Amycolatopsis sp. NBC_01488: one gene and its partner. The protein of the gene in region 1 interacts with the protein of each later gene in a pairwise test. Links are inferred from orthologs where the notes say so. Each region holds a gene or a part of one and is shown in the gene's direction. Other genes may lie near its edges.

Region 1 (14,793 bases):
CCGGCCAGCTCGCGGATGGCGTTGACACCGTTCGTGACCACGGTCAGCCCCTCGCGGTGGGCGAGGTGGCGGGCGAGCCTGCCGGTGGTCGTGCCCGCGTCGAGCAGCACCACCTCGCCGTCCTGGACCAGCGCGGCGGCTTCCCGGGCGATGGCGTCTTTGGCTGCCGCGTGCTCCTGGTCCTTTTCGCGAGCGCTGCGTTCCGTGTCGAGCGCGCCGCCGTAGGTGCGGACGACGTGCCCGGCCCCGGCGAGGGAGGCGAGGTCGCGGCGGATCGTCGACTCGGAGACGCCGAACTCCTCGGCCAGTTCCGCGATGCCGCCCGAGCCGTCGCGGACGGCTTCGAGCAGCATCGCCCGCCGGTCACGGGTTCCTGGTCGCGGCTGGGACATGCGCCGAGTCTTCCACGTGGGCGGGTTTCAGCCCGAAGAACGCCAGCCCGGCGGCCACGGCGAGGAACGCGGCCAGGACGACGAACCCGGTGGTCGCGCTGCCGGTGGCGTCGGTGAGCCAGCCGACCAGGTAGGGCCCGGCGAACCCGCCGAGGTTGCCCAGCGCGTTGATCAGGCCCATCGCCACGGCGACGACCTCGATGCCGAGGATCCGGCTGGGGATCGCCCAGAACGGCCCGTACGGCATGTAGACGCCGGTCGCGACGACGCAGAGCAGCACCAGCTGCACCGCCGCCGGCCAGTGCACGAGGTTGCCGAGCAGCAGCCCGGCGATGGCGACGACCAGCGGCACGGTGATCGCGAGCCGCCGGTTTCCCGTCCGGTCCGACCAGTGCGCGCACGCCACCATCCCGGCCAGCGCGAGCACGTACGGCACGGCCGAGAGGAACCCGACGGCGGTGGCCGAGCCGCCGGTCATCGTCTTCACCACCGACGGCAACCACAGGCTGAAGCCGTAGAAGCCGGTGATCCAGAAGAAGTAGACGCCGATCAGCAGCAGCACCTGCCGGTTGGCCAGCGCCTGCCGGTAGCCCTGCTTCACGACCGCGGGCTTCGCCTCTTCTTCGGCTCGCAAGGTGGTTTCGAGGTACTCGCGCTCTTCGGCGGAGATCCAGCGGGCCTTCGCCGGCCGGTCGGCCACCGCGAACCACCAGACGACCGCCCACAGCAGCGGCGGCAGGCCCTGGATCACGAACACCCAGCGCCAGGCCATGTGGTCGAGCATCAGGCCGGACAGCGGGGACATGACGATCGCCGAGATCGGCAGGCACGTCATCCACAGCGCGTTCGCCCGGGCCCGTTCGGCCTGCGGGAACCAGGACGCCAGCAGGATCAGCACCGCCGGCCACACGCCACCCTCGAACAGCCCGAGCAGCAGCCGGGCCAGGTACAGCTGGGTCTCGTTCTGCACCAGTCCGCACAGCGCCGCCGCGAAGGACCACGCGATCATCAGCAGCAGGACGGTCTTGCGGGCGCTCCACTTCGCCGCCAGCACCGCCGCCGGGATCTGCAGCACGAGGTAGCCGACGAAGAAGATGCCGCTCGCCAGCCCCTTCGCCCTGGCCGACAACGGGAAATCGTCGCCGATGTAGGGCAGGATCACCGCGACGTTCGTGCGGTCGAGGTAGGCCAGCAGGTACATGACCACCGCGACCGGGATGACGTACGCCCAGCGCTTGCGGGGGATCACCGGACGCCCGGCGGGTAGATCGAGGGCAGCTTCCGCGCGTACGGCGCCAGGGTCGCCGCCGCCTTGAACGCCGCGACCATCGTGCCGTGCGAGGCCCGGCCGGTGCCGGCGATGTCGAACGCCGTGCCGTGGTCGACCGACGTGCGCAGGATCGGCAGGCCGACGGTCACCGAGACCGTGCCGTCGAAGTCGTAGGTCTTCGACGCGATGTGCCCCTGGTCGTGGTACAGCGAGAGCACGCCGTCGAACCGGCCCTGGATCCCTTGGTGGAACACGGAATCGGCCGGGATCGGGCCGACCACGTCGAGCCCCGCGACGCGCGCGGCGGCGACCGCCGGGGCGATCGCGATGATCTCCTCGTCGCCGAACTTGCCGTTCTCGCCGCCGTGCGGGTTCAGCGCGGCCACGGCGAGTCTCGGTTTCTCCGTGGCGAACACTTCGAGTGCGGTGTAAGCCTCGCGGATCGCGTGCTCGATGTTCTCCCGCGTGATCTGGTTGATCGCTTCGCGCAGCGAAAGGTGCCGGGTGGCGAAGAAGATCTTCAGCCCCGACACCCAGAACATCGTGTTGAACCGGGTCGACCCGGTCAGCTCGCCGAGCATCTCGGTGTGCCCGAGGTGCTGGGAGCCGGCCGCCCAGATCGCCTCCTTGTTGATCGGCGCCGTCACGACCGCGTCGACCTCGCCGGCCAGCGCGAGCCGGGTGGCGACCTCGATCGCACCGACCGCGGCGGCGCCCGCGGTCGCGTTGACCTCGCCCCACGGCAGGTCTTCCCGGACGACGCCGAGGTTGAGGATGTCGATCACGCCCGTGGTGAAGCGCGCGTCGGCCACCGTGGCGATGGGGTTGATCTCCAGGTTCAGGCCGAGGTGCCGGACCAGGCGTTCCAGCACGATCGCGTCGCCGACCGCGACCCCGCGTGCCAGCTGCAGGGACTCGGGCTCGGCGAGCGTCTTGAGGGTGATCTCGGGGCCGATGCCCACGGGGTCGCCGAGGGTGACAGCGAGGAGGGGGAGGTCGCTCACGGGGTCTTCCTTCCGGTGGCCAGGACGTGGTTCAGGTGTTCCAGGCAGGCGACGGCGGCGTCGCGTCCGCCGATCAGCCCGCCCTTCGTGGCGAAGGGCAGCCCGGTGTGCGGACCGCCGGAGAGCCGCCCGGCGACCGCCAGGGGCAGGACTTCGGTGTCGATCTCGAAGCCCTCGGCCCCGAGTGCCTTCGTGACTTCGACGGCGATGTCGCCGCCGGTGGCGTACAGGCCGCCGATCCGGTGCTTGCCGAGCACCAGGCGGGCCGCTTCGCCGAGCGCCGGTGGGATCCGCGCCGCGACGTCCGGGTCGATCGGGGCGCCGGGCGCGGGAGCCCGGGTCCGGATGCCCACCACACGGTGCCCGGCCTCGAGCAGTTCGCCCGCCGAAGCCGCCGTCGCGGCCGGGTCGGGCCGCTCCGGGTCGACGTCGACGTACCGCGCGTCCAGCACCAGCTCGGTCTCCAGCAGCTGGTCGTGGGTCTGCGCGGTGATGCTGCCGACCACGGAAAGGACCGGCGGGACGGTGCCGTGGCCGGGCGCGAGGCCCAGCGCGGCCGCCAGCCGGACGCCGAACGGGCCGGAGTCGACGGAGATCCACCGCGTGCCCTCGGCCGCCAGCCGGGCCGCGGCCTTGGCGACGGTGGTGAGGTGCCGGTTCGTGGTGGCGTCGCAGACGACGATCCCGGCCGGCCGCCGCAGCGCGGCCTCGACCGCGTCCACGCCCTCTTCGACGACGTCCAGCGGCAGCTCGGCGATCTCGCGATCGGTGGGCTGCAGGAGCGTGCGGATCCGGGACGACTGCACCGGCGCCAGCGGATCGCGGGCCGCCGGGCTTTCGGCCAGCGGCACGCCGTCGACCAGGTGCAGGCCGCCGAGGGTGACCCGGCCGGCGTCCGGGAACGCGGGCACGACGAGCGCCCGGGCCTCCGGCGCCGTCGCCAGGACGGCCTCCGTCTCCACGCCGACGTTGCCACGCAATGTCGTGTCGACGCGCTTCACCGTCAGCGCCACCGGCCCGGCGAGGCCGATCGCTTCCCGCACCGCCTGTGCGGCGTGTGGTGGCGGCGCGTGGCGGGTACCCAGGTTGACCACCAGCGCGTCGATCCCGCTCTCCGCGCGCAAGCACGGCGCGTCCGGGGCGAGCGGCGCGTTGACGGACACCGCGCGCAGCCCGAAGCGGGCGTACAGCGCTCCGGTCGCGTTGCTGCCGGTCAGGTCGTCACCGAGGACGAGCAGCTTCGGCATCGAACGCTCCTTTGCGCGGTCTGAGCAACTCGGATGACCGAACTGCGCAACTATCGTGCACCTCGATCACCGCCGAAGTCAAGGAGCGATGACTTTCCCGGGTCCGCACGCACGGTGACCGCGCGCATGGCAGCATCACGGCGGACGCCGTCGAGGCGTGTTTTCGCGAAGGGGAGTGCAGTGCGGATCCTGTCGGTGGACCTCGGGACGTCCAACACCGTCGCCGTCCTTTCGGCGCACGGCATGCCGCCCCGGGTCGTCGAGGTGGACGGCTCGGCCAACATGCCTTCGGCGGTGTTCGCGACCGAGGACGGCACGATCATGGTCGGCCGCGACGCCGAGCGCCGCGCCCGCCTCGACCCGACGCGCTTCGAGCCGAACCCCAAGCGCCGCATCGACGAGCAGACCCTGCTGCTCGGCACCGACGTCGTCCCGGTGACCGACGCGCTGGCCGCCATCCTGCGCCGCGTGCTCGAAGAGACCTCCCGCCAGCTCGGCGGCGAGCAGCCCGACGAGGTCCGGCTGACCCACCCCGCGCAGTGGGGCCAGACCCGCCGCAACGTCCTGATGTCCGCCGCGCGGCTCGCCGGCGTGGGCGGGCACATCCTGCTGGTGCCCGAACCCGTCGCCGCGGCGGCGCACTTCGCGTCGTTCCCCGGCAAGTCGCTCGCGCCGGGCCAGGCGCTCGCCGTCTACGACCTCGGCGCGGGCACCTTCGACGTCGCCGTCGTCGGCGCCACGCAGAACGGCTTCACCGTGCTCGCCGAAGACGGCCTGCCCGACCTCGGCGGCCTCGACGTCGACCAGGCGCTGATGGTGCACGTCGGGCGCGAGGTCTCGCACTCCGACCCGCAGCGCTGGCAGCGGCTGCTGCGGCCCGAGTCGACCGCCGACCGGCGTACCCGGCGCGCGCTGCAGGAGGACGTGAAGGCGGCCAAGGAGGCGCTGTCGCGGCACCCGCAGACCGAGGTGCCGATGCCCGAGCCGTTCAAGGACGTCCTCGTGACGCGCGGTGAGCTGGAAGGCCTGGTCCGGCCGGCGATGCTGCGCAGCGTCGAGCTGCTTTCGCGGACGCTGCGGTCGTCCGGGCTGACCCCGGACCGGCTGGCCGGCATCTACCTCGTCGGCGGGTCGAGCCGGCTGCCGCTGGTCGGCACGATGATCGCGGAGAAGCTCGGCGTCGTGCCGGGCAGCCTCGACCAGCCGGAGACCGCCGTCGCGCTCGGTGCCCAGCACGTCGCCCGCGACGGGCTGGGCACGCGCACCCAGAACGTCGAAGGGGCGGTGGCCGCGGGCACCGCCCCGCACCGTCCGCAGTACGCGCCGCCGCCTCCGCCGCCGCAGTACCCCGGGTACGCGCCGTCGAACTTCCCGCCCGGCGGCCCGCAGCCGATGCCGTCGAACTTCCCCGCGTACTCGCCCGCCGCCTCCGTGGAGACGGCCGAGCCGAAGCGCGGCAAGAAGAAGCTGCTCATCGGGATCGCCGCCGTCGTCGTCGTGGTGCTCGCGGCGGGGCTGACCTACTTCCTGACGTCGTCGTCCTCGGCGACGACCTACACCGCCGACCAGTGCAAGACGCCGGGACAGGCGGACGCCAGGGGCCTCACCGGCTGCCTGCGCCAGCTCGCCGGGAAGATCGCCGACACCGGCGACTGCAAGCCGGGCATGGGCAACGGGCCGGCCGCGCCCGCGCAGAGCCTCGGGGTGGCCTCGACCTGCTCGGCGCCGGGGCGCGCGGGCACGCAGGTTACCTACGTCCAGGGCAACGACGCCGGCACGCTCAAGCAGTACACCGACGGCCTGCTCACGTCCGCGGGCGGTGACCGCACCGAAGCCGACTGGGGCGGCAACGGGCTCCAGGGGCACTACTCGTCGGCCGCGGGCAGGACGTCGGCGGTGCTCGTGTTCACGGTGTCGGACCGGCCGCTCGTGGGATTCATCTACCAGCTGAACTCGAGCGACCAGGCCGCGGCGACCACACCGGACACCCTGGCGAACTACTTCGAGGCGAGCGTCCAGCCCGGGGAGTAGCCGACGGCGCGAACGGTCCGTTCGCGCCGTCCGGTTAGAGTGGGTTCGATGCGCATCACGGTTTTCCGGCGGCTGATGGCCGACGAGTTCGGCCCCGGGCGGGCCCAGGTACTGGCCAGGGATCACGTGCTCAGCGGGCTCGGCGGGCGCACCGTCGACCAGGCGCTGACCGCGGGAATCCCGGCCAAGGAGATCTGGCGAGAGGTCTGCGACGCCTTCGACGTCCCAGCCGAACGGCGCTGACCTGCGCGGATCCGCACGGGTCCGACCCGGGTGGGCGAAAATCCTAACGCAAGGGTGTGTCGCTGCCGACCTCGAACAGGTGTTCGTCTATGGTGTTGTCCACATCGGGTCCAGCGATCCACAGATTGGGCGCCGCGCCGGGAATTGTCGGTCCCCGCCGCTAGCGTCGGACCGGACAGCTGAAGAACCGACACAGAGCCCTCGAGACGGGCTTCGACCAGCGAGGTGGACTTCCATGCCTGCAGCACCCGACAAGGACAAGGCGCTCGAGCTCGCGCTCGCGCAGATCGACAAGCAGTACGGCAAGGGCTCGGTCATGCGCCTCGGCCAGGACGGCCGCGCGCCCGTCTCCGTGATCCCGACGGGCGCCATCGCCCTCGACGTCGCGCTCGGCATCGGCGGGCTGCCCCGCGGCCGCGTGGTGGAGATCTACGGCCCGGAGTCCTCCGGTAAGACCACGGTCGCCCTGCACGCGGTGGCGAACGCGCAGAAGGCCGGCGGCATCGCGGCGTTCATCGACGCGGAGCACGCGCTGGACCCGGAGTACGCCAAGAAGCTCGGCGTCGACACCGACGCGCTGCTCGTCTCCCAGCCGGACACCGGTGAGCAGGCGCTCGAGATCGCGGACATGCTGATCCGCTCCGGCGCGCTCGACATCCTGGTCATCGACTCCGTGGCGGCGCTCGTGCCGCGCGCCGAGATCGAGGGCGAGATGGGTGACTCGCACGTCGGTCTCCAGGCCCGCCTGATGAGCCAGGCGCTGCGCAAGATGACCGGTGCGATGAACAACTCCGGCACCACCGCGATCTTCATCAACCAGCTGCGCGAGAAGATCGGCGTCATGTTCGGCTCCCCGGAGACCACGACCGGTGGCAAGGCGCTGAAGTTCTACGCCTCGGTCCGGCTCGACGTGCGCCGCATCGAGACGCTGAAGGACGGCGGCGAGCCGGTCGGCAACCGGACCCGCGTCAAGGTCGTGAAGAACAAGATGGCCCCGCCCTTCAAGCAGGCCGAGTTCGACATCCTGTACGGCCACGGCGTCTCCCGCGAGGGCTCGCTGATCGACATGGGTGTCGACCAGGCGATCCTGCGCAAGTCCGGTGCCTGGTACACCTACGAGGGCGACCAGCTCGGCCAGGGCAAGGAGAACGCGCGGAAGTTCCTGCGCGACAACCCGGACATCGCCAACGAGATCGAGAAGCGCATCAAGGAGAAGCTGGGCATCGGGGCACAGGTCGACGCCGAGGCCGTCGAGGCCGTGCCGGCGCCGGTCGACTTCTGAACGAAGGAGTAGCCGAGGTGGCGAGGGCGCCGAAGATCCCGCCGGCGGAGCTGCCTCCCGAGGAGCGGTACAAGAAGGCCAAGGAGGTCTGTTACGACCTCCTGGCCGTGCGTGCGCGTACTCAGGAGGAGCTTCGGCAGGCCTTGCACCGCAAGGGGTTCGACGAGGAGACCAGCGAAACCCTGCTCGGCAAGCTCGACCGGGCCGGGTTGGTGAACGACGCGGAGTTCGCCGAGCTGTGGGTGAAGTCCCGGCACGAGACGCAGGGGTTGTCGCGCACCGCGCTGCTGGCCGAACTGCGGCGCAAGGGCGTCGACGACGAGGTCGCGGCGCAGGCGGCGGCCGAGGTCGACCGTGAGTCCGAGGAGCAGATGGCCAGGGAGCTGGTCCGCAAGCGCCTCGGGTCCCTGGGCAACGTCGACGAGCAGACGGCGTTGCGGCGGCTGCTCGGCTTCCTGGCCCGCAAGGGTTACCCGCAGGGGCTGGCGTACACGGTGATCAAGGAGGAACTCCGCGAGTACGGCGCGGAGTCCACCCTCCTCGACGACGCCTACATCGACTGACGGCGGTGGCCGGCCCGCGGGGAAGCGGGCCGGGCTGGATGGTGGTCGATGCGGGAGCCCGGGTGCCGGGGCTGGGGGTTGTGCCGGAAATCGCGATGCGCGGGTTCCTGCGAGCCATGGGCGGAGATCAGTTCCGGAGCTTCTCCTGCAGCTGCTCGTGAGCGGCTTCGTCGAGGTCCGACGCCGCGTCGCCGAGCGACACCGCGCGGGATCTCTTCGCCGATATAGATCGCGTGAAAGGAATGGGGCGTCGTTCAGGAAGTGGAGCACCGTGTTTCGCGGCCCACCACAACCTTGACGAAGGAAACCCACTCGAGCCGGGAATGCTCCATACAGCGGGATTCATGCCTGCCGCCGCACCCGTGGGGAGCACCGTTCCAACAATGGGGAATGGTGCTCCCGGAATCCGGACGCGAATTCGCCGATCGAGTCCGGAATTCCGTGAGGTGATCTCCGCTACAGCTGTGCGGCTTCGGCGGCCAGCTTCTCGATCGTCGCGACGTCGAGCGAGGCCGTCAGCCACGAGCCGCCGATGCAGCCGACGTTCGGCAGCGCCAGGTACGAGGGCGCCGAAGCCACCGTGATCCCGCCGGTCGGGCAGAACTTCAGCGACGGCAGCGGACCCGCGATCGACTTCAGGTAAGCGACGCCGCCGGACGCCTCCGCCGGGAAGAACTTCAGCGCCGACAAGCCGCGCTCGGCCAGCCGCATCGCCTCGGACACGGTGCTTGCGCCGGGCAGGAACGGCAGCCCGGTCTCGAAGCACGCGTCGACGACCGCGTCCGTGCAGCCTGGCGTCACGAGGAACTTCGCGCCCGCGTCGGCCGCCTGCTTCGCCTGGTCCGGGGAGATGACCGTGCCGGCGCCGATGACGATGTCCGGCACTTCGGCCGCGACGCGCTCGATCGCCAACAACGCTGCCGCCGTGCGCAGGGTCAGCTCGATGACTCCGATCCCGCCGGCGAGCAGGGCCCGGGCCGTCGGCACGGCGTCGGCGGCGTCGTCGATCACCACGACGGGCATCACGGGAGACAGCTCGAGCAGGTCCTGACCGGTGGTCACTGACCGACCTCCTGGGTTTCCGGAGTGGGGGCGGGGATGCCGAAGTGTCCCGGCGTCAAACCTCCGAACACCGAAGCGCCCTGGTCAGCGGGGCCGACCGCACGGCGCAACGCGGCGAACAGCTCTCGGCCGGTGCCGGTCCAGGATGCTTCGGACGGCGGCGAGTCCACAAGCTCACGGCGGGCGAGTTCTTCGTCACCGACGAGCACGTCGAGGCTGCCCGAGGAAGCGTCCAGCCGGATGACGTCGCCGTCCGCGACGCGGGCGATCGGGCCGCCCGCCGCGGCTTCCGGCGTCACCTGGATGGCGGCCGGGATCTTGCCCGACGCACCCGACATCCGGCCGTCGGTGAGCAACGCCACGGCGTGCCCGCGGTCCATGAGGACGCCCAGCGCCGGGGTCAGGCCGTGCAGCTCCGGCATGCCGTTCGCCTGCGGGCCCTGCTGCCGGATCACCACGACGACGTCGCGATTCAGCTCGCCGGCCTCGAACGCGGCCGTGAACGCCTCCTGGGTGGTGAACACCCGCGCCGGCGCCTGGACGACCCGGTGCTCCGGCGCCACCGCGGACACCTTCACGACCGCGCGGCCGAGGTTGCCTTCGACCATCCGCAGCCCACCGTCCGCGGCGAAGGGGCGCCACGCCGGACGCAGCACCTCCTCGTCGAGGCTGCGGGTCGGGACGTCGCGCCAGACCAGCTCGCCGTCGGACAGGATCGGCTCGGCCCGGTAGCGGTGCAGCCCGAACCCGGCGACCGTGTGCACGTCCTCGTGCAGCAGCCCGGCATCGAGCAGCGTGCCGACCAGGAACTGGATCCCGCCGGCGGCGTGGAAGTGGTTGATGTCGGCGCTGCCGTTCGGGTAGACCCGCGCGAGCAGCGGCACCACGGCCGAGAGGTCGGAGAAGTCGTCCCAGGTCAGCTGGATGCCCGCGGCGGCGGCGACGGCGACCAGGTGCATCGTGTGGTTGGTCGACCCGCCGGTGGCGAGCAGCGCGACGACGCCGTTGACGAACGCCTTCTCGTCGAGGATCCGCGAGACCGGCGTGTACTCCTCGCCGCGGGACAGAGCGACGACCCGCCGGCCCGCCTCCTCGGTCAACGCGCGCCGCAAAGAAGAACCCGGCTGGACGAAGCTGGCGCCGGGCAGGTGCAGGCCCATCACCTCGACGACCATCTGGTTGGAGTTGGCCGTGCCGTAGAAGGTGCAGGTACCGGCCGAGTGGTACGACGCCGCTTCGGCGTCCAGGAGGTCTTCTCGGGTCGCCAGGCCTTCGGCGTAGAGCTGGCGCACGCGCGCCTTCTCCTTGTTCGGCAGCCCGGAGTTCATCGGCCCGGCCGGCACGAGCAGGGCCGGCAGGTGCCCGAACGAGAGCGCGCCGATCAGCAGGCCGGGGACGATCTTGTCGCAGACGCCCAGCAACAGGGCCGCGTCGAACATGTCGTGCGAGAGCGCGATCGCCGTCGACATCGCGATGACTTCGCGGCTGAAGAGGGACAGTTCCATGCCCGCGCGGCCCTGGGTGATGCCGTCGCACATCGCGGGCACGCCGCCGGCGAACTGGGCGACGCCGCCCGCGGAGCGCACGGACTTCTTCAGCCAGGCCGGGTACTCCTGCATCGGCTGGTGGGCGGAAAGCATGTCGTTGTAGGACGAGACGATCGCGACGCCGGGGGCGCGCGCGGCCCGCAGCGCCTCCTTGTCGGCGCCTTCCATGGCGGCGAAGCCGTGGGCGAGGTTGCTGCACGCGAGGCCGCGGCGGACCGGGCCTTCCTCGTAGGCGGCGGCCATGCGGTCGAGGTAGGCGGTCCGGGTCGCGGCACTGCGCCCGGCGATGCGGGCGGTGACTTCGGCGACGGTCTCGTTCAAGGAGGTGGGGCTCATGTCCGGCTCCGGATCACTGGTGTGTGGTGGTCCGCGGGACGGCAGCGCTGACGCCTCTGGGTCGTGACACTGGCCACAGTACCTCGGGAAAACGCCGAATCAAAATCGATTCAGAAGATCCACCCGCGTGACCCCGATCACCTGGACAACCGTTAGTGTGCTAGTTGTCACACTGCACGACGCGTGGCAAAGCCGTCGCCGGTTCCCTGCCAGCCCCACCACACGGGAGGCATGATGTCCACCTCCGAGATCGCCGAGCTGCGGCGAACCATCGGCCAGCTCAGGCAGTGCGTCGGCGCACTGCGCTCTCGTTACGGCGACGCTTCCGCGGTCCGCAGGCTCGCCAACGACGTGGAGCGCCTCGACATCGACACCGCGGACCTCGACGGCACGCCCCTCGCCGTGCCGGCGCAGGCGAAGGCCGCCGAGCGCGTCCCGGTGCCCGACACCCCCTACGACCCGGCGCTCTGGCACGGCGCCGATGACGAAGGCGTCGGCGGCTACAAGCGCGACCAGCGGTGAGCGCTCCCGCTGACAACGGCGTCGGCACCGGCGTCCAGGCCCCCAACCGGGCCCGGATCGCCGAGCGCACCCTCCGTACGGACCGGTGGTGGCTGCAGCCACTGCTGACCGTGCTCGGACTGTCGGCGTTCATCATCTACGCGACGGTCCGGTCGTTCGTGCGCACCGCGTACTGGGTGCCCGACTACCACTACCTGACGCCGTTCTACTCACCCTGCCTCTCCACGTCCTGCGTCGAGGGCTCGAGCCACTTCGGCCACTGGTTCGGCGACCTGCCCGGGTTCATCCCGCTCGGGTTCGTCGTGCTGCCGTTCCTGCTCGGGTTCCGCCTCACCTGCTACTACTACCGCAAGGCCTACTACCGGGCCGTGTGGTTCTCCCCGCCCGCCTGCGCGGTCGCGGAACCGCACGCGAAGTACACCGGCGAGACGCGGCTGCCGCTCATCATCCAGAACGTCCACCGCTACTTCTTCTACGTCGCGCTGATCGTCTCGCTGGTCAACACCTACGACGCGATCATGGCGTTCCACGGGAAGACCGGCGGCTTCGGCTTCGGGCTGGGCAACATCATCCTGCTCGGCAACGTGATCCTCCTGTGGGCGTACACGCTTTCCTGCCACTCGTGCCGGCACGTGACCGGCGGCAGGCTCAAGCACTTCTCCAAGCATCCGGTGCGGTACTGGATCTGGACGCAGGTCACGAAACTCAACACCCGCCACATGGCGCTGGCCTGGACGACGCTCGGCACGCTGGTGCTGACCGACTTCTACGTCATGCTCGTGGCCAGCGGGGCGATCACGGACCTGAGATTCGTGAACTGACGCCCTGCCCTTCCCGACAACGACGTCCCCAGTTCCGAGGTGGAATTCTTTCATGACCGAAGTCGAACGGCACAGCTACGACGTGGTGGTGATCGGTGCCGGTGGCGCCGGTCTCCGAGCTGTGATCGAGGCACGCGAACGCGGTTTCCGCGTCGCCGTCGTGTGCAAGTCCCTGTTCGGCAAGGCGCACACGGTGATGGCCGAGGGCGGGTGCGCGGCGTCGATGGGCAACGCGAACTCGAACGACAACTGGCAGGTCCACTTCCGCGACACCATGCGCGGCGGGAAGTTCCTCAACAACTGGCGGATGGCCGAGCTGCACGCCAAGGAGGCGCCCGACCGCGTCTGGGAACTGGAGACGTACGGCGCGCTGTTCGACCGCACCGCCGACGGCCGGATCAGCCAGCGCAACTTCGGCGGGCACACCTACCCGCGGCTCGCGCACGTCGGTGACCGCACCGGCCTCGAGCTGATCCGCACGATGCAGCAGAAGATCGTTTCGCTGCAGCAGGAGGACTTCGCCGAGACCGGGGACTACGAGGCGAAGATCAAGGTCTTCGCCGAGTGCACGGTCACCGAGCTGCTGACGACCGACGGGAAGATCGCCGGCGCCTTCGGCTACTGGCGCGAGAGCGGCCGGTTCATCCTGTTCGAGGCACCCGCGGTCGTGCTCGCCACCGGCGGCATCGGCAAGTCGTTCAAGGTGACGTCGAACTCGTGGGAATACACCGGCGACGGTCACGCGCTGGCGCTGCGGGCGGGCGCGAAGCTGATCAACATGGAGTTCGTCCAGTTCCACCCGACCGGGATGGTCTGGCCGCCGAGCGTCAAGGGCATCCTCGTCACCGAGGGCGTGCGTGGCGACGGCGGCGTCCTCAAGAACTCCGACGGCAAGCGGTTCATGTTCGAGTACGTGCCCGACGTCTTCAAGGGCCAGTACGCGGAAAGCGAAGAAGAAGCCGACCGCTGGTACGCCGACGCGGACAACAACCGGCGCACGCCGGACCTGCTGCCCCGCGACGAGGTGGCCCGCGCGATCAACTCCGAGGTCAAGGAGGGGCGCGGCTCGCCGCACGGCGGCGTCTTCCTCGACATCGCCAGCCGGCTGCCGGCCGAGGAGATCAAGAAGCGGCTGCCGTCGATGTACCACCAGTTCAAGGAGCTGGCGGACGTCGACATCACGGCGGAGCCGATGGAGGTCGGCCCGACCTGCCACTACGTCATGGGCGGCATCGAGGTCGACCCGGACACGGCCGCGGCGAGCGTGCCCGGCCTGTTCGCCGCCGGCGAGTGTTCGGGCGGCATGCACGGGTCCAACCGGCTCGGCGGCAACTCGCTGTCCGACCTGCTGGTGTTCGGCCGCCGCGCCGGACTCGGCGCGGCCGAGTACGTGCTCGGCCTGACCGAGCGGCCCGCGGTCGGGCAGTCCGATGTGGACGCCGCGGCGAAGATGGCGCTCGCGCCGTTCGACCCGCCCGAGGGCGCCACGGCCGAGAACCCGTACACCCTGCACACCGAGCTGCAGCAGTCGATGAACGACCTGGTCGGCATCATCCGCAAGGCCGGGGAGATCGAGCAGGCGCTGACGAAGCTCGCCGAGCTGCGGCAGCGGATCCTGCGCGTCACGGTGGAAGGGCACCGGCAGTTCAACCCGGGCTGGCACCTCGCGATCGACCTGCGCAACATGCTGATGGTCAGCGAGTGCGTCGCGAAGGCAGCGCTGACGCGCACCGAGAGCCGTGGCGGGCACACGCGCGACGACTTCCCGGCCATGGACGCCGAGTGGCGGCACAAGCTGCTGGTGTGTGCGGCGTCGGAGGGCGACAACCCGGTCGTCCCGGACATCGGCGTCACGGTGGAGGAGCAGGTGCCGCTGCGGCAGGACCTGCTGGAGCTGTTCGAATTCGGCGAACTCGGGAAGTACTACACCGACGACGAGCTCGAAGCGCACCCCGGGAGCAGGGCATGAGTTACAAGGCGAGTTTCCGGGTCTGGCGCGGCGACGACACGGGCGGCGAGCTGCAGGACTTCACGGTGGAGGTGAACGAGGGCGAGGTCGTCCTCGACATCATCCACCGGCTGCAGGCCACCCAGGCGTCGGACCTCGCGGTGCGCTGGAACTGCAAGGCGGGCAAGTGCGGCTCGTGCTCGGCGGAGATCAACGGCCGCCCGCGCCTGCTGTGCATGACGCGGATGTCGACGTTCACCGAGGAGGAGGTGATCACCGTGACGCCGATGCGGACGTTCCCGGTGATCCGCGACCTCGTCACCGACGTCTCGTTCAACTACACGAAGGCGCGGGAGATCCCGTCGTTCACCCCGCCCGCGGACCTCAAGCCCGGTGAGTACCGGATGCAGCAGGTGGACGTCGAGCGGTCGCAGGAGTTCCGGAAGTGCATCGAGTGCTTCCTGTGCCAGAACACCTGCCACGTGGTGCGCGACCACGAGGAGAACAAGGAGTCGTTCGCCGGGC
Region 2 (15,023 bases), 9.1 Mb from region 1 along the record:
TCGTGGTCCCGGCCGGGACGTCGAGGTCGATGTCCTTCAGCGTCAGCGGGCCGTCTTCGTCGTAGCGGAAGGAGACCCCGCGCATCGAGACGTCGCCGCGGCGCACCTCGAGCGACCGCGCGCCCGGCTTGTCGCCGATCTCCACCGGCAGGTCCAGCACCTCGAAGATGCGGCCGAACAGCGCCTTCGACGTCGCCACGTTCTGCCCGATGGTCTGCATCGCGCTGGCCGGCGCGACCAGCCGGTTCAGCATGCTGGTGAACGCCACGACGGTGCCGAGCGAGATCGGCGACGCGCCGCCCGCCAGCGCCAGCCCGGCGATCCAGTAGACGAGCGCCGGGATCACCGTCAGGCTCATCGCCCGCGACGCGATCTGCCAGCGTCCGGCCAGTGCCGCCGCGCGTTCCAGCGACGCGATCTCCCGCGACTCGGCGCCGAACCGCTCGCGCATCGCCCGTTCGTTGCCCATCGTCTTGGCGAGCAGCACGCCGGTGACCGACAGGGATTCCTCGACCATCGTGGTCAGCCGGGCCATCCGCCGGGTCCGGCCGCGGGCCAGGTTCCGCCGCTTCTTGCCCAGCCGGAGGGTGAACAGCAGGAACAGCGGCACGACGATCAGCGAGAGCGCCGCGAGCTGCCAGTCGAGCAGGACGAGCGCCACCGTGATGGCGGTCGTGGTCGTCAGGTTCTGCACCATCGACCCGGCGGTCGTGGTGATGACGTTGTCGACGCCGCCGATGTCGTTGAACACCCGCGAGAGCACTTCGCCGCTCTTCGTCCGGGTGAAGAAGCCGAGTGACATCCGCTGCAGGTGGCCGTAGACCGAGACGCGCAGCTCGTTCATCACCCGCTGCCCGATGGTGTTGGACAGGCCGGTGGTGGCGACGCCGAGCGAGGCGCTGCCGACCGCGCAGGCGATCATCCCGCCGGCCAGCAGGCTGATCAGCAGCGTGTCGCGGTTCGGCAGGGCGTCGTCGAGGATCTCGCGGAGCAGGAACGGCGAGGTGACGCCGAGCCCGGCCTGCACGACGATCAGGGCGAACAGCGCGGCGAGGCGCCGGCGGTGCGGCCGGAACAGGCCGGCGATCCGCCGGAAGGGGACCGGCTCGTCGGTGTCGGTGGCCGGTTCGGCGAGCGACGGCCGGGGTCTGGTCGCGGAAGTCATACACGCATGTTTACCGATCTCGGCGAGGTCGGCCAGTGAATTTCGCGGGAGTAAAGCCATTTTTACTTGATTTCGCGCGCGTAGTAGTACACCTCTGTGTACTAATCGCGCGCGCGACTTTCGCGTACCCGCGAGGGCGGGCAGACGGAGCGACTACCCTCGGAGGGGCCGGCCTCGTCCGGCGCGCCACTCTCGACCCAGCTGGAGCGTGCACACCCGTGTTCGACACCCTGTCCGATCGGCTCACCGCCGCCCTGCAGACGCTCACGCGCAAGGGGAAGCTGTCCGACGCCGACATCGACGCCACCGCGCGCGAGATCCGGATCGCGCTGCTGGAGGCCGACGTCGCCCTCGGCGTGGTCAAGGCCTTCATCGCGCGGATCAAGGAGCGGGCGAAGGGCGCCGAAGTCTCCCAGGCGCTCAACCCCGCGCAGCAGGTCATCAAGATCGTCAACGAGGAGCTCGTCGGCATCCTCGGCGGCGAGACGCGCCGGCTGAACCTGGCCAAGAACCCGCCGACCGTGATCATGCTGGCCGGCCTGCAAGGTGCCGGCAAGACCACGCTCGCCGGCAAGCTCGCGCTGTGGCTGAAGAAGCAGGGCCACGCGCCGATGCTGGTCGCCTGCGACCTCCAGCGCCCGAACGCCGTCACGCAGCTGCAGGTCGTCGGCGAGCGCGCGGGCGTCGTCACCTTCGCCCCCGAGCCCGGCAACGGCGTCGGCGACCCGGTCGACGTCGCCCGCCGCGCCATCGCCGAGGCGAAGCACGCGCAGCACGACGTCGTCGTGGTCGACACCGCGGGCCGCCTGGGTGTCGACGAAGAGCTGATGAAGCAGGCCGCGGACATCCGCGACGCCGTCCAGCCGGACGAGACGCTGTTCGTCGTCGACGCGATGATCGGCCAGGACGCCGTGACCACGGCCCAGGCGTTCCAGGACGGCGTCGGCTTCAGCGGCGTCGTGCTGACCAAGCTCGACGGCGACGCCCGCGGTGGTGCCGCGCTGAGCGTCCGCGAGATCACCGGCCAGCCGATCCTCTTCGCCTCCAACGGCGAGAAGCTCGAGGACTTCGACACCTTCCACCCGGACCGGATGGCTTCGCGCATCCTCGGCATGGGTGACGTGCTGACCCTGATCGAGCAGGCCGAGCAGGCCTTCGACCAGGACCAGGCCGAGAAGGCCGCCGCGAAGCTGTCCAGCGGGCAGCTGACGCTGGAGGACTTCCTCGAGCAGATGCTCGCCGTCCGCAAGATGGGCCCGATCGGCAACCTGCTCGGCATGCTCCCGGGGGCCGGCCAGATGAAGGACCAGCTGGCCCAGGTCGACGACAAGCACCTGGACAAGCTGCAGGCGATCATCCGCGGCATGACCCCGGCCGAGCGCGACGACCCGAAGATGATCAACGGGTCGCGCCGGCTGCGCATCGCCAACGGCTCCGGCGTCACCGTCCGCGAGGTCAACGACCTGGTCAACCGGTTCTTCGAGGCCCGCAAGATGATGGCCCAGATGGCCGGCCGGTTCGGCTTCGGCGGCGGGGGCGGCGGCTCCAAGTCGCGCAAGGGCAAGAAGGGCAAGAAAGGCCGCGGCCCGACGCAGCCCAAGGTCCGCGGTGGCTTCCCCGGCGGCATGCCGATGCTGCCCCCGGGCGGCAAGATGCCGGGCGGGCTGCCCGACCTGTCGCAGCTGGGCGGCATGAACGACGTCCCGGGCTTCGACCCGACGAAGTTCAAGCTGCCGAAGAACCCCAAGGACAATTGAGCCGCGCGCTGCACGCCGCCGGAGTGGTCCTGCCCGGCGGGGAGTCCCGGGACCTCTGGATCACCGACGGCCGGATCTCGTTCGAGCCGGTGTCGGACGCCGAGATGCTGGGCCGGGACGTCTTCCTGGTGCCGGGGCTGGTCGACGCGCACTGCCACCCCGGCATCGGCATCGGCGGGCCGGTGACCCTGGAGGAAGCCACCGAGCAGGCCATCGCCGACCGCGCCGCGGGTACGTTGCTGATCCGCGACTGCGGCCTGCCGATCGACGTCCGGCCGCTGCAGGAGCGCGCCGACCTGCCGACGATCATCCGCGCCGGCCGGCACCTCGCACTGGCCAAGCGCTACGTCCCCGGCCTCGGCATCGAGCTGGACGACCCGTCCCAGCTGCCGGCCGCGGTGGCCGGGCAGGCGCGGGACGGCGACGGCTGGGTCAAGCTGGTCGGCGACTGGATCGACCGCGGCGTCGGCGACCTCGCGCCGCTCTGGCCGGACGACGTCCTGGCCGAAGCCGTCAAGGTCGCGCACGACCACGGCGCCCGCGTCACCGCGCACGTGTTCGGCGAGGCGGCGCTACCCGGGCTGATCGCGTCGGGCATCGACTGCCTCGAACACGGCACGGGCTTGCGCGCGGACCAGCTCGCGGAGCTGGCGCGCACCGACGTCGCGCTGGTGCCGACCCTGATCAACATCGAGAACTTTCCGGGCATCGCCGACAAGGCGGGCAAGTACCCGGCGTACGCGGCGCACATGCGGGCCCTGCACGCCGGCGTCGGCGAGATGGTCGCAACGGCCGTCGAAGCGGGCGTACGCGTCTTCGCGGGCAGCGACGCGGGCGGCCTGGTCGAGCACGGCCGGCTCGTCGACGAGATCGAAGCGCTGCACCGCGCGGGCATGACCCGCGAGGCGGCGCTGGCGAGCGCGTCCTGGGCCGCCCGCGACTGGCTCGGCCACCCGGGCATCGCCGACGGCGCACCCGCCGACCTGCTCGTCTACGCGAGCGACCCGCGCGAGGACCTGGGTGTCCTCCGGCATCCTTCGCACGTCGTGCTGGGCGGCGTCGTCTACGCCTAGACCCCCGCCGATTTCCTTGCGGGGACGGCACTTTAGCGTGGGGCGCGTGACGGACGACGACGGCGCACGGCGCGTGCTGAAGGCGCACTGGTGTTTCGTCGCGTTCTTCGCGGGGATCGCCGGCTACTACCTCATCAACCTGATCATCGCCGCGGCGGTCAACCGCAACGTCGGCGAGTTCGACCCCCTCGAGCTGCACGACATCGGCCCGCTGCTGCTCCTGGCGTTCGTGCCCAACCTGCTGCTCGGCCTCGGCCCGGCCGCCGGCTCGTGGCTCTGGGGCGAGGGCCTGCGCGCGGACTTCGGGCTCAAGCCGACCTGGCGCGACGTCCGGATCGGCCTCGCCTGCGGGGCGCTCGCGCTGGTCGTCGGCTACGGGCTCAACCTGGTGCTGATCGCCGTCTACGGCGCCGACGACGTCTCCGACAGCCCGCTGAGCGACCTCGCCGACACCTTCGACGGCGACACCGTCTGGCTCGTGCTCGCCGCGGTGATCGTCATCGCCGGCGCGCCGATCACGGAGGAGCTGCTGGTCCGCGGCACGCTGTGGAACGCGCTGTCGTTCCACCGGGTCCCGCCGTGGGTGGTGCTCGTGCTCACCTCGCTGGTGTTCGCCCAGCTGCACGGCGAGCCGACCCGCACGATCGCCCTCTTCGGCCAGGGCATCGCGATCGGGCTGGCCCGGCACCTCTCCGGCCGGGTGAGCGCCGGGGTGATCGCGCACGCGGCCAACAACCTGCCGCCGGCGGTCCTGCTGTTCGTCGCGCACTGAGCGCCTGCGAAGATCGATGGACAGTAGTCGGACGGATACTGTGCGATCACCCTCCGGCGGCTAGGCTCGAGGCCAGGAGCCGACCGATCGCGGAGGGCAACGCGTGACCACTTCCCAGCCCCGGGACCCGGCTCCCGACGCCACGCCGTTCCCCGAGCCCGAGGAGCCCGCCGCGACCGCGTTCCTGCCGCCCGCGCGGCGGCACCGCTGGGGCTTCGGGGCCTTCCTGCTCGTCGAGGCCGTGCTGCTGGCGTCGGCGGCGTTCGTGTCCGTGCTGGTCGGCGACACCGGGCCCGGCCCGCTGCCGATCCGGGTGGTGCTGCTCGGCACGATGCTGCCGACGATGATCGCGGCCGCCGTTGCGGTGCTGATCACCTACCTGCGCGGCAACGGCCCCGTCGCCGACCTGCGGCTGGAGTGGCGATGGGCCGACGTTCGCACCGGGTTCCGCTTCGGCTGCGTCGGGCTCGTCTTCACGACCATCGGCGCCTACCTCTGGACGCGGCTGGTCGGCAACGCCAACGCGACATCCGCGATCAGCGCGCTGGTCGAGGACCGGAAGATGTCGATCTCGGCGGCGATCGTGATGTTCGTCTACCTGTGGCTGCTCGGCCCGATCTGCGAGGAGATCATCTACCGCGGTCTGCTCTGGGGCGCCGCCGAGCAACTGCAGTGGCGGAGCGAACGCTGGGGCCGGGTCGCGGCGTTCCTGCTGTCGACGGCGGTGTTCGCGGCCAGCCACCTCGAGCCGCTGCGCACGACGTTGCTGCTGGTCATCGCGGTGCCGATCGGCCTGGCCCGGCTGGTCACCGGGCGGCTGCCCGCCAGCATCGTCGCGCACCAGGTGAACAACTTCCTCCCGGCGCTGACGATCCTGCTCGGCGCGCTCGGGGTGGCCTCTTTCTGAGTGCGCGGGGCCCGTCTGGCAGAATGGGTCACTGCCTGCTTCCGCCGGACCCTCTCACCGTGCGAAAGCTCCTGACCTTCGGGTGCCCGCGACCGTGTCCCCACTCGGCCCGCGTGCGCCCAGCCCAGCACCAGAGAGATTCGAGGAGAACCCACACCCGTGGCCGTCAAGATCAAGCTGCAGCGCCTCGGCAAGATCCGTGCGCCGTACTACCGCATCATCGTCGCCGACGCGCGCACCCGCCGGGACGGCAAGGCCATCGAGACGATCGGCAAGTACCACCCGAAGGAAGAGCCGAGCCTGATCGAGGTCGTCTCCGAGCGCGCCCAGTACTGGCTGGGAGTCGGCGCGCAGCCGACCGAGCCGGTCCAGCGCCTGCTGGAGATCACCGGTGACTGGCAGAAGTTCAAGGGCCTGCCGGGCGCCGAGGGCACCCTGAAGGTGGCCGAGCCGAAGCCGTCCAAGCAGGACCTGTTCAACGCGGCGCTGGCCGCCGCCGGCGAGGAGCCCTCCACCGAGGCCACCACGCCGAAGAAGAAGTCCGCCCCCAAGAAGGCCGAGGCCGAGAAGGCCGAAGCCGCCGAGGGTGAGAAGGCCGAGTGAGCTTTCTGGCTGACTCCCTCGAGCACCTGGTGCGCGGGATCGTCGACAACCCGGACGAGGTCCGGGTCGAGCTGCTGACCACCCGCCGTGGCCGGACGCTCGAGGTGCACGTGCACCCCGACGACCTCGGCAAGGTGATCGGCCGGGGTGGTCGCACGGCGACCGCCCTGCGCACCGTCATGGGTGGCATCGGTGGCCGCGGCGTCCGCGTGGACGTCGTCGACACCGACCGCTGAAACCTGTTTCGGAAACGGTCATGGACGTCGTAGTCGGTCGCATCGCCAAGGCACACGGAATCCGCGGGGAACTCGCGGTGGACGTGCGCACGGACTCGCCGGACGAGCGGTTCCGGATCGGCGCGGCCGTGACGACGAAGCTGCGTGACGGCAGCAAGAGGGAACTCACCATCGCAGCCGCCCGCGAACACAGCGGGCGGCTGCTGGTGCGTTTCGAGGAGGTCCTGACCCGCGACGTCGCCGAGACGCTGCGGGGCGCCCTCCTGCTCGCCGACACCGACACGCTGCCGCCGACCGCCGACCCGGACGAGTTCTACGACCACGAGCTGGCGGGCCTGCGCGCCGAGCTGCTGGACGGGACGGTCGTCGGCAAGGTCGTCGAGGTCGTCCACTCGCCCGCCGGCGAGCTCCTGGAGCTGGACGTCGAGGGCCGAGAGGTGCTGGTCCCGTTCGTCCGCGCGATCGTCCCCACGGTGGACGTCGCGGGCGGCCGGGTCGTGCTCGACCCGCCGGAAGGGCTCCTGGACGCCTGAGAACCTTATTCAGCCATCGGTCGGCGCGAGAGTCACGCAGGCAGGCGCGCTTCGGTTCGTTGCGCCGACCTAACCAGAATAAGGTTCTGAAATGCGGATCGACGTCGTCACGATCTTCCCCGAGTACCTCGACCCGCTGCGCGCCGCGCTGCTGGGCCGGGCGATCGACCGCGGCCTGATCGAGGTCGGCGTGCACGACCTGCGCGAGTGGACCCACGACGTGCACCGCGCGGTCGACGACGCCCCGTACGGCGGCGGCCCCGGCATGGTGATGAAGCCGCAGATCTGGGGCCCGGCCCTGGACGACGTCTGCCGCCCGGAGACACGGCTAGTCGTGCCGACGCCGGCGGGCAGGCCGTTCACCCAGGAGCTGGCCCACGCCTACGCGGCGGAGAAGCACCTGGTGTTCGCCTGCGGCCGGTACGAGGGCATCGACCAGCGGGTCGTCGACGACGCCGCGCGCCGGATGCCGGTCGACGAGGTGTCGATCGGGGACTACGTGCTGGTCGGCGGCGAAGCGGCGGTGCTGGTCATCGTCGAGGCCGTCGTCCGGCTGCTGCCCGGCGTGCTCGGCAACGCGCGGTCCGCGGCCGAGGACTCGTTCTCCGACGGCCTGCTCGAAGGGCCCAGCTACACCCGCCCGGAGGTGTGGCGCGACCTCGCGGTGCCGGACGTCCTGCGGTCCGGAAACCACGCGCTGATCGACCGCTGGCGGCGTGACCAGGCCTTGGAGCGGACCGCCCGCCGCCGCCCCGATCTCCTGGCGGCGCTGCCGGAAGGTAGTCTCGACAAGCACGATCGCGGGGTCCTGGAGGGCTTGGACCCCGAGCAGGCGTAGGGCCGGTGCTTCCGCCGGAACCCCGGTCTGCCATACTTGACAGGTTGGCGTGAGTGGACCTCCTCGTCCACGAGCCCGCCATCAGCCCCCCGGGTCGCCCGCAGCGGCACCGTTGCGCGCCCGGGATCTGTACGCAAGCCATACGAAGACGAGGACGGACCACCGATGAACACCCTGGACGCGCTGGACAAGCAGTCGCTGCGTTCCGACATCCCGGACTTCCGCCCGGGCGACACCCTCAAGGTGCACGTCCGCGTCATCGAGGGCAACCGCGAGCGCAACCAGGTCTTCCAGGGCGTCGTGATCCGCCGCCAGGGCGGCGGCATCCGCGAGACCTTCACCGTCCGCAAGGTCTCCTTCGGCGTCGGCGTGGAGCGCACCTTCCCGGTGCACTCGCCGAACCTGGCCGAGGTCGAGGTCCACAAGCGCGGTGACGTGCGGCGCGCGAAGCTGTACTACCTGCGCGACCTGCGCGGCAAGAAGGCCAAGATCAAGGAGCGCCGCGAGAACCGCGAGACGGCCTCGGCTAACTGAGTCACAACCCGGTTACCGGTAGCCTGACGACGTGGCCGAACCCGTGTCCCAGAACGCTCCTGAGGATGACCCCGATCGCTCCGAAGAGGACCTGCCCCGGCGGTCCCGCTCCGAGGAGCGCGGGGGGTCCCGACGGCGGCGAGCCAAGCCCGCCAAGAAACGGTCGTTCTGGAAGGAACTGCCGATCCTGCTCGTGATCGCCCTGGTGCTCACGATTCTGATCCAGACATTCCTCGCGAAGGTCTTCATGATCCCCTCGGGGTCCATGGAGGCCACCCTGCACGGGTGCCCCGGGTGCACCGGCGACCGGATCCTGGTCGACCGGGTCACCTACGACTTCACCGAGCCCTCGCCGGGCGACGTCGTCGTGTTCAAGGGCCCGCCGGCGTGGGTCAACAACGAGGTCGCGCCGCAGGAGTCGAGCAACATCGTCGTCCAGGGCCTGCGCGGTCTGGGCTCGCTGGTCGGGTTCGCCCCGCCGGACGAGCGGGACTTCGTCAAGCGCGTGATCGCGGTCGGCGGCCAGACCGTCCAGTGCTGCGACACGCAGGGCCGGGTCGTCGTGGACGGCAAGGGGCTCGACGAGCCGTACGTCTACTGGGAAAACGCGGCCAACCAGACGGAACGGACCTTCGAGCCGGTCAAGGTCCCCGCGGGGACGGTCTGGGTCATGGGCGACAACCGGAACAACTCCGACGACTCCCGGTTCCAGGGCGGCGGCGGCGTGAACGGCGCGGTCCCCGTGGACAACATCATCGGCAAGGCGCGGATCATCGTCCTGCCGCCGAGCCGGTGGGGCGGGATCACCGACCACAACCCGCAGACGTCGGCCCAGCCGGCGGCGCTCGGCGCGCCGGCCTGGCAGAGCGGCCTCCCGCTCGGGGCCGGCATCGCGGCGGCGTGGCCCGCGCTCTTCGTCGGGCGCAAGCTCAAGTCCGGACTGCGCCGGGCGGCCGGGCGGAAACGCTAGCCACCCCGATCCGTGTCGGCAGACGGGTGATCCAGCCTTGACTCTTCCCGTTCCCCTCACCGCGGCGGAGCCCATCCGGCCGCCGCGGGCCGTGGTGCGCGGCGACCTCTTCTGGGGCCTGCAGGGCGCGCTCGTCCGCCGTGGCCTCGGCCCGGTCGCCGGAGTGGACGAAGCCGGCGCCGGGGCGTGCGCGGGACCGCTGGTGGTCGCGGCCTGCGTGCTCAAGCAGGGTGACGCGGCGAGGCTGACCGAGCTGACGGACTCCAAGCTGATGACGGCCAAGGCGCGCGACCGGGTCTACGACCTGGTCCTCGCCCGGGCCGTCGACTACTCCGTGATCGTCGTTCCCACCGCCGAGGTCGACCTCTACGGCATCCGGGTGATGAACCTGGAGGGCATGCGGCGCGCCGCGGCGGCGCTGCGCGTGTCGCCGGGGTACATCCTCACGGACGGATTCCGCGTCCCCGGTCTCACGGCCCCGAACGCGGCGGTGATCAAGGGCGACCGCTCGGTGGCGTGCATCGCGGCCGCGTCGGTGCTGGCGAAGGTGACGCGCGACCGCATCATGGCGGGCTACCACGACGACCTCCCGCACTACGGTTTCGACGTGCACAAGGGTTACAGCACGACCGACCACCTGGCGGCGTTGCGCGAGCACGGCCCCAGCGACGTCCACCGGTGGTCGTACACGAACGTCGCGACGGTGGCCATCAAGCACGGCGTGCGGCCGGCGCGGCCGGTCCTGCTGACCTACGCGGCGCTGGAAAAGGCCATGGAGGGCGGGTCCGCGGCGGGGCTCGCCGCGGTCCTCGACGAGGCGCTCGAGCCACAACTCAGCCTGCCGCTGCATGCCCCGGCCGCGGGTGTGGGTCACAATGAACGCTCCGCCGGCGGAGCAGCAGCACGATCCCGAGGAGGGGCGCGGATTTCATGAGCGCAGAGGATCTCGAGAAGTACGAGACCGAGATGGAGCTCTCGCTGTACCGCGAGTACCGCGACATAGTCGGCCAGTTTTCGTACGTGGTGGAGACCGAGCGGCGGTTCTACCTGGCGAACGCGGTCGACGTCCAGGTCCGCGACGGCGGCGGCGAGGTGTACTTCGAGGTCCGCATGTCCGACGCGTGGGTCTGGGACATGTACCGCCCCGCCCGCTTCGTCAAGCACGTCCGGGTCATCACGTTCAAGGACGTCAACGTCGAGGAGCTCGACAAGCCGGACCTCCGGCTGCCCGAAGACGGCCCGTTCTCGGGCTGAGCTGGTTCTTCCGCTCCGCGCCGGCCCGTCCTCGACGGGCCGGCGCGGTTCGTTTGCGTGATCTCTTCGCGCGCTAGCACACCGGGCCGACAGTTCGGCGCTTTCCCCATGTTCCGTGGACCGGTTGTCCACATGCCCCCGGTTGTCCACAGTCCGGCGATCCTGCTCTGGTTTCGCCGCCCCGCCCCCTGGCATCGTCGAACGCACACGCACCGTGATCGCCGGGATCGTCCCGGTGACCAGTGCACCGACGAGGGGGCGACCACGATGACGGGCACCGACCAGCTCGCAAGACACCGCCGCGACCTGGGCGCGTGGGGCGAAGACCTCGCTTCCCGGCACCTGCAGGACCGCGGCCTCGTCCTGCTCGGCCGCAACTGGCGTTGCCGCGAAGGCGAGATCGACCTCATCCTCACCGACCGCACCCGCGTCGTCTTCTGCGAGGTCAAGACCCGCACGGGCACCGAATACGGCCTGCCGTCGGAGACCGTCACCGAAGAGAAAGCCGGCCGAGTCCGCCGAGCCGCCCAACGCTGGCTGCGCGAGTTCCGCATCGGCTGGTGCCCAGTCCGCTACGACGTCGTGACGATCCTCGCGGAGCCGGGCACGCGCCCCCGCGTCCAGCACATCGAGGCGGCGTTCTGATGCCCATCGCCAAAGCCTGGTCGGCGGCGCTCCTGGGCATCGACGGCCGGGTCATCGAGATCGAAGCCGACCTGGGAGGCGGATTGAGCCGTATCACGCTCGTCGGCCTCCCCGACGCGGGACTTCGCGAAGCGAAAGATCGGGTCCGTTCCGCAGTTCGCAACTCCGGGCAGCCTTGGCCCGACGGGAAGGTGACCTTGGGCCTGTCTCCCGCAAACCTCCCGAAGGTTGGCTCGGCGTACGACCTCGGCATCGCGGCGGCTGTTCTCGCGGCAACAGGTGCGGTCCCTGCGACCCGGCTGCTGGGCAGTGTGCTGTTGGGCGAACTCGCCCTGGACGGTCGGATCCGCGCGGTCCGCGGAATCCTTCCAGGCCTGCTTGCCGCGCGCGCGGGTGGCTATGAGCGAGCCGTCGTGCCGGTGGGCTCTTTGGCCGAGGCGGCACTTGTCGATGGCATCGAGGTCATGGGCGCATGTCATCTTCGCGATCTCGTGGCTTGGCTGAAAGGCGAAGCCGACCTGGAGCGTCCCGAACCATCCGGTCCGACGACTCCGCCGCAGGTCCCGGATCTGGCCGACGTCGTCGGCCAGCCGGAAGCGCGGTGGGCTCTCGAGGTTGCCGCGGCGGGTGGGCACCACCTGCTGCTCACCGGGCCACCCGGAGTCGGCAAGACGATGTTGGCGAGACGGCTGCCCAGCTTGCTGCCCCAGTTGTCGCAGGAGGAGTCGTTGGAGGTCACGGCGGTGCACTCGGTCGACGGCTCGTTGTCGAAGTCCTCGCCGTTGGTCGTAGTGCCACCGTTCGTAGCCCCGCACTACTCGATCTCCATCGCCGCACTGATCGGCGGCGGCAGCGGAATCGCGTCGCCCGGCGCGATCAGCCGGGCTCACCGCGGTGTGTTGTTCCTCGACGAAGTTTGCGAGTTCGGTGCACAGTGCCTCGAATCGCTGCGGACCGTCCTCGAAGAGGGCGAGGTGCGCATCGCCCGGGTCAAGGGCTCAATCACCTACCCGGCGCGGTTCCAGCTCGTGCTGGCCACGAATCCGTGTGCATGCGCACCACCGAAGGACGCCGACTGTGTGTGCTCGCCGACGGCCCGGCGTCGCTACCTCGGCCGGCTCTCCGGACCGTTGCTCGACCGTGTCGACCTGCGGGTGCGGTTACGACCGCTGAGCGCGATCAGCGCGCACGACACCGGGGTGGCGGAATCGTCGGAAGCCGTCCGCGGACGAGTGCTCGAGGCTCGTGGACGTGCGGCCCGCCGATGGCGTGAGCACGGCTGGCTGTCCAACTCGGAGGTGCCCGGACCGGCGCTGCGGCGCCAGTTCGCGTTGGACAAAGAAGCGACCACTCTGCTTGATCGCGCGATGGAACGCGGCGCCTTGAGCGGTCGAGGAGCCGATAGGTGCTTGCGGATCGCCTGGACATTGGCCGATCTGGACGGCGAGAAACGCCCCGGAACAGATCAAGTCAGCTCGGCACTGGCCTTTCGAGAGCGGGTGGCGGCATGAGCCCCGACGAGCTGCGCGAAGCCCGCGCCTACCTCTTGCGCGTAGCCGAGCCTCCGGCACCGGCCCTGATCGCCTTCGTGGGCGAGGTTGGGCCGGTAGAAGCCGCGGCGCGGGTTCGCCGGGGTGACTGTCCGGCCGAGGTGCTCAAGGCGACCGAGGCGCGCCGCGAATACGACCTCGTCGATCGGGACTTCGCGCGGGCCGCCGCGGCCGGTGCGCGGCTGGTCGTGCCCGAGGACGACGAGTGGCCCGCGTGGCCGCTGCTCGCCCTCGATCTCGCGGCTCGGCGTGGCGTCACCGAAGCCGTGCTTCCGCTGGCGCTCTGGGTCTCCGGCGACGTCGCGCTCGGCACCGCCGCCGATCGCGCTGTCGCCGTGGTCGGGGCTCGTGCGGCCACCGAATACGGCGAGCACCACGCCGCCGAGCTGTCCTACGGCCTGGCCACCCGGGGCGTCCCGGTGTTCTCGGGTGCCGCCTACGGCATCGACGGCGCCGCCCATCGCGGGGCGCTCGCCGCCGGAGGGATCACCGTCGCCGTGCTCGGCTGTGCCGTCGATGCGGGCTATCCGGCGGGCCACGTCGGGCTGCTGAACCGGATCGTCCGCAACGGTGGTGCGGTCGTCAGCGAATACCCGCCCGGCACCCCGCCGGCGCGGCACCGGTTCCTCGTCCGGAATCGGCTCATCGCGGCGCTCACCGAGGGCACGCTGGTCGTCGAAGCCGGGCGACGTAGCGGCGCGCGCAACACCGCCAGTACCGCCGGCGCCCTGGGCAAGGTGGTGATGGCGGTGCCGGGACCCGTCTCGTCCGGGATGTCCGTGGGATGCCATGAGCTGATCCGCGACTCGCGGGCGACGCTCGTCTCGACGGTCGACGAAGTCCTCGAGACCGTGGGCCGCTTCGGTATCGCCGAGGACCAGGCCGCCCGGCAAAAACGTCCCACTGACCGGCTGGGTCCCGAGGCGTTGCGGGCTTACGAGGCTTTGGTCGCACGAAGCGACCGTTCAGACGCCGAAATCGCGGCCGAATCTGGGCTTCCGCTGCGGAAAGTGCGGGCCCTGATGCCGGCGCTGGAGATCGACGGATTCGCCGTCCGCGGCGACGCGGGCTGGCGGCGACGGAGGGAAAGCGCGTGAACGCCACGAATTCCGGGCGAAATCGTCGAAAATGTTCGGCCGGTCCGGTGGGCTCGCGTGGCGATCCTTGACCGGAGGCGGTTGTTCGCGCAGCGTGACATCCATGCCGCCGCCATCACGCTCCGGCCGAGGCCGCCGCCCGGACTTGCGTGCGCTCCGGGCCGCGTTGCCCGCGCCGGTCCAGGCCGTCGTCACCGGCTACGAACGGCACCTCGGGCTGGAACGCGGCCTGTCCGCGCACACCGTCCGGGCGTACGTCGGCGATGCGGTGTCGCTACTGGGGTTCGTCGTGGACGGCGGTGGCACGCTCGCGGAGCTGGACCTCGCTCGGTTGCGGGCGTGGCTCGCCTCCCAGCAGTCAGGCGGAGCCAGCCGGACGACGCTGGCGCGGCGGGCCGCTTCGGCGCGGACGTTCACCGCCTGGGCGCACCGCATCGACGTCCTCGCCACCGACCCGGGTGGGCGGCTCGCCGCCCCGCGGGCCCACCGGACCCTGCCCGGGGTGCTGCGCGCCGCGCAGGCGGGAGACGTCATGCGTGCGTCGGCGGCCGGCGCGGCTCAGCGCGATCCCGTCGCACTGCGTGATCGCGCGATCGTCGAACTGCTCTACGCTACTGGCATCCGGGTGTCCGAGTTGTGCGGGTTGGACGTCGGTGGGGCCGATTTCTCCCGTCGTGTCGTGACGGTGCTCGGCAAGGGCGACAAGGAACGCGTGGTGCCGTTCGGCGTACCGGCCGCGGAAGCGCTCGACGACTGGATCACCGAGGGGCGGCCGAAGATCGTCGCGGAAACCGCCGGTGGCGGCGTCGAGCCCGCGCTTTTCCTCGGTGTCCGGGGAAAACGCGTCGACCCGCGTGCCGTGCGGCGCGTGGTTCACGACGCCGTCACGGCGGTGCCCGGAACGGCCGACATGGGGCCCCACGGCCTGCGGCATTCGGCGGCGACGCATCTGCTGGAGGGCGGTGCCGATCTCAGGAGCGTTCAGGAACTGCTTGGTCACGCTACGCTTGCCACGACGCAGCTCTACACTCATGTGACCGTCGACCGGTTGAAAGCGATCCATGACCGAGCGCACCCCAGGGCCTGAGG

Evidence for each region.
Region 2: the proteins of recA (region 1) and dprA interact in binary tests that used the Bacillus subtilis proteins (3 or more experiments, as listed by UniProt). The link is inferred for Amycolatopsis sp. NBC_01488 from one-to-one orthologs.

What each region holds. Positions count from the first base shown.
Region 1 is NZ_CP109434.1:9,274,969-9,289,761, reverse strand. The notes cover bases 5,676-8,445. They hold recA (recombinase RecA), read left to right. Parts: upstream 5,676-6,422; coding sequence 6,423-7,469; downstream 7,470-8,445. Other genes in these bases: OG738_RS43550 (regulatory protein RecX), read left to right, coding at 7,505-8,032; OG738_RS43560 (DUF3046 domain-containing protein), read left to right, coding at 5,993-6,187; OG738_RS43565 (Hsp70 family protein), read left to right, coding at 5,676-5,944. In the rest of the region: OG738_RS43585 (DeoR/GlpR family DNA-binding transcription regulator), read right to left, coding at 1-392; OG738_RS43580 (MFS transporter), read right to left, coding at 364-1,641; 4-hydroxythreonine-4-phosphate dehydrogenase PdxA, read right to left, coding at 1,638-2,666; OG738_RS43570 (four-carbon acid sugar kinase family protein), read right to left, coding at 2,663-3,913; more of OG738_RS43565, read left to right, coding at 4,094-5,675; eda (bifunctional 4-hydroxy-2-oxoglutarate aldolase/2-dehydro-3-deoxy-phosphogluconate aldolase), read right to left, coding at 8,489-9,094; edd (phosphogluconate dehydratase), read right to left, coding at 9,091-10,977; OG738_RS43535 (hypothetical protein), read left to right, coding at 11,212-11,499; OG738_RS43530 (hypothetical protein), read left to right, coding at 11,496-12,320; OG738_RS43525 (fumarate reductase/succinate dehydrogenase flavoprotein subunit), read left to right, coding at 12,373-14,289; OG738_RS43520 (succinate dehydrogenase/fumarate reductase iron-sulfur subunit), read left to right, coding at 14,286-14,793. UniProt on the Bacillus subtilis protein: Multifunctional protein involved in homologous recombination, DNA repair and competence.
Region 2 is NZ_CP109434.1:175,293-190,315, reverse strand. What follows is about bases 11,865-14,864. They hold dprA (DNA-processing protein DprA), read left to right. Parts: upstream 11,865-12,794; coding sequence 12,795-13,934; downstream 13,935-14,864. Other genes in these bases: OG738_RS00810 (tyrosine recombinase XerC), read left to right, coding at 14,038-14,864; OG738_RS00820 (YifB family Mg chelatase-like AAA ATPase), read left to right, coding at 11,865-12,798. Outside these bases: OG738_RS00890 (ABC transporter ATP-binding protein), read right to left, coding at 1-1,165; ffh (signal recognition particle protein), read left to right, coding at 1,384-2,922; OG738_RS00880 (amidohydrolase family protein), read left to right, coding at 2,919-3,995; OG738_RS00875 (CPBP family intramembrane glutamic endopeptidase), read left to right, coding at 4,042-4,767; OG738_RS00870 (CPBP family intramembrane glutamic endopeptidase), read left to right, coding at 4,871-5,674; rpsP (30S ribosomal protein S16), read left to right, coding at 5,834-6,277; OG738_RS00860 (RNA-binding protein), read left to right, coding at 6,274-6,513; ribosome maturation factor RimM, read left to right, coding at 6,534-7,046; tRNA (guanosine(37)-N1)-methyltransferase TrmD, read left to right, coding at 7,138-7,884; rplS (50S ribosomal protein L19), read left to right, coding at 8,050-8,418; lepB (signal peptidase I), read left to right, coding at 8,450-9,388; OG738_RS00835 (ribonuclease HII), read left to right, coding at 9,480-10,322; OG738_RS00830 (DUF2469 domain-containing protein), read left to right, coding at 10,319-10,642; OG738_RS00825 (YraN family protein), read left to right, coding at 10,910-11,287; more of OG738_RS00820, read left to right, coding at 11,287-11,864; more of OG738_RS00810, read left to right, coding at 14,865-15,021. UniProt on the Bacillus subtilis protein: Protein that helps load RecA onto ssDNA during transformation. Binds cooperatively to circular ssDNA, is able to bridge different segments of DNA. Favors the loading of RecA onto SsbA- or SsbB-coated ssDNA and formation of RecA-DNA filaments.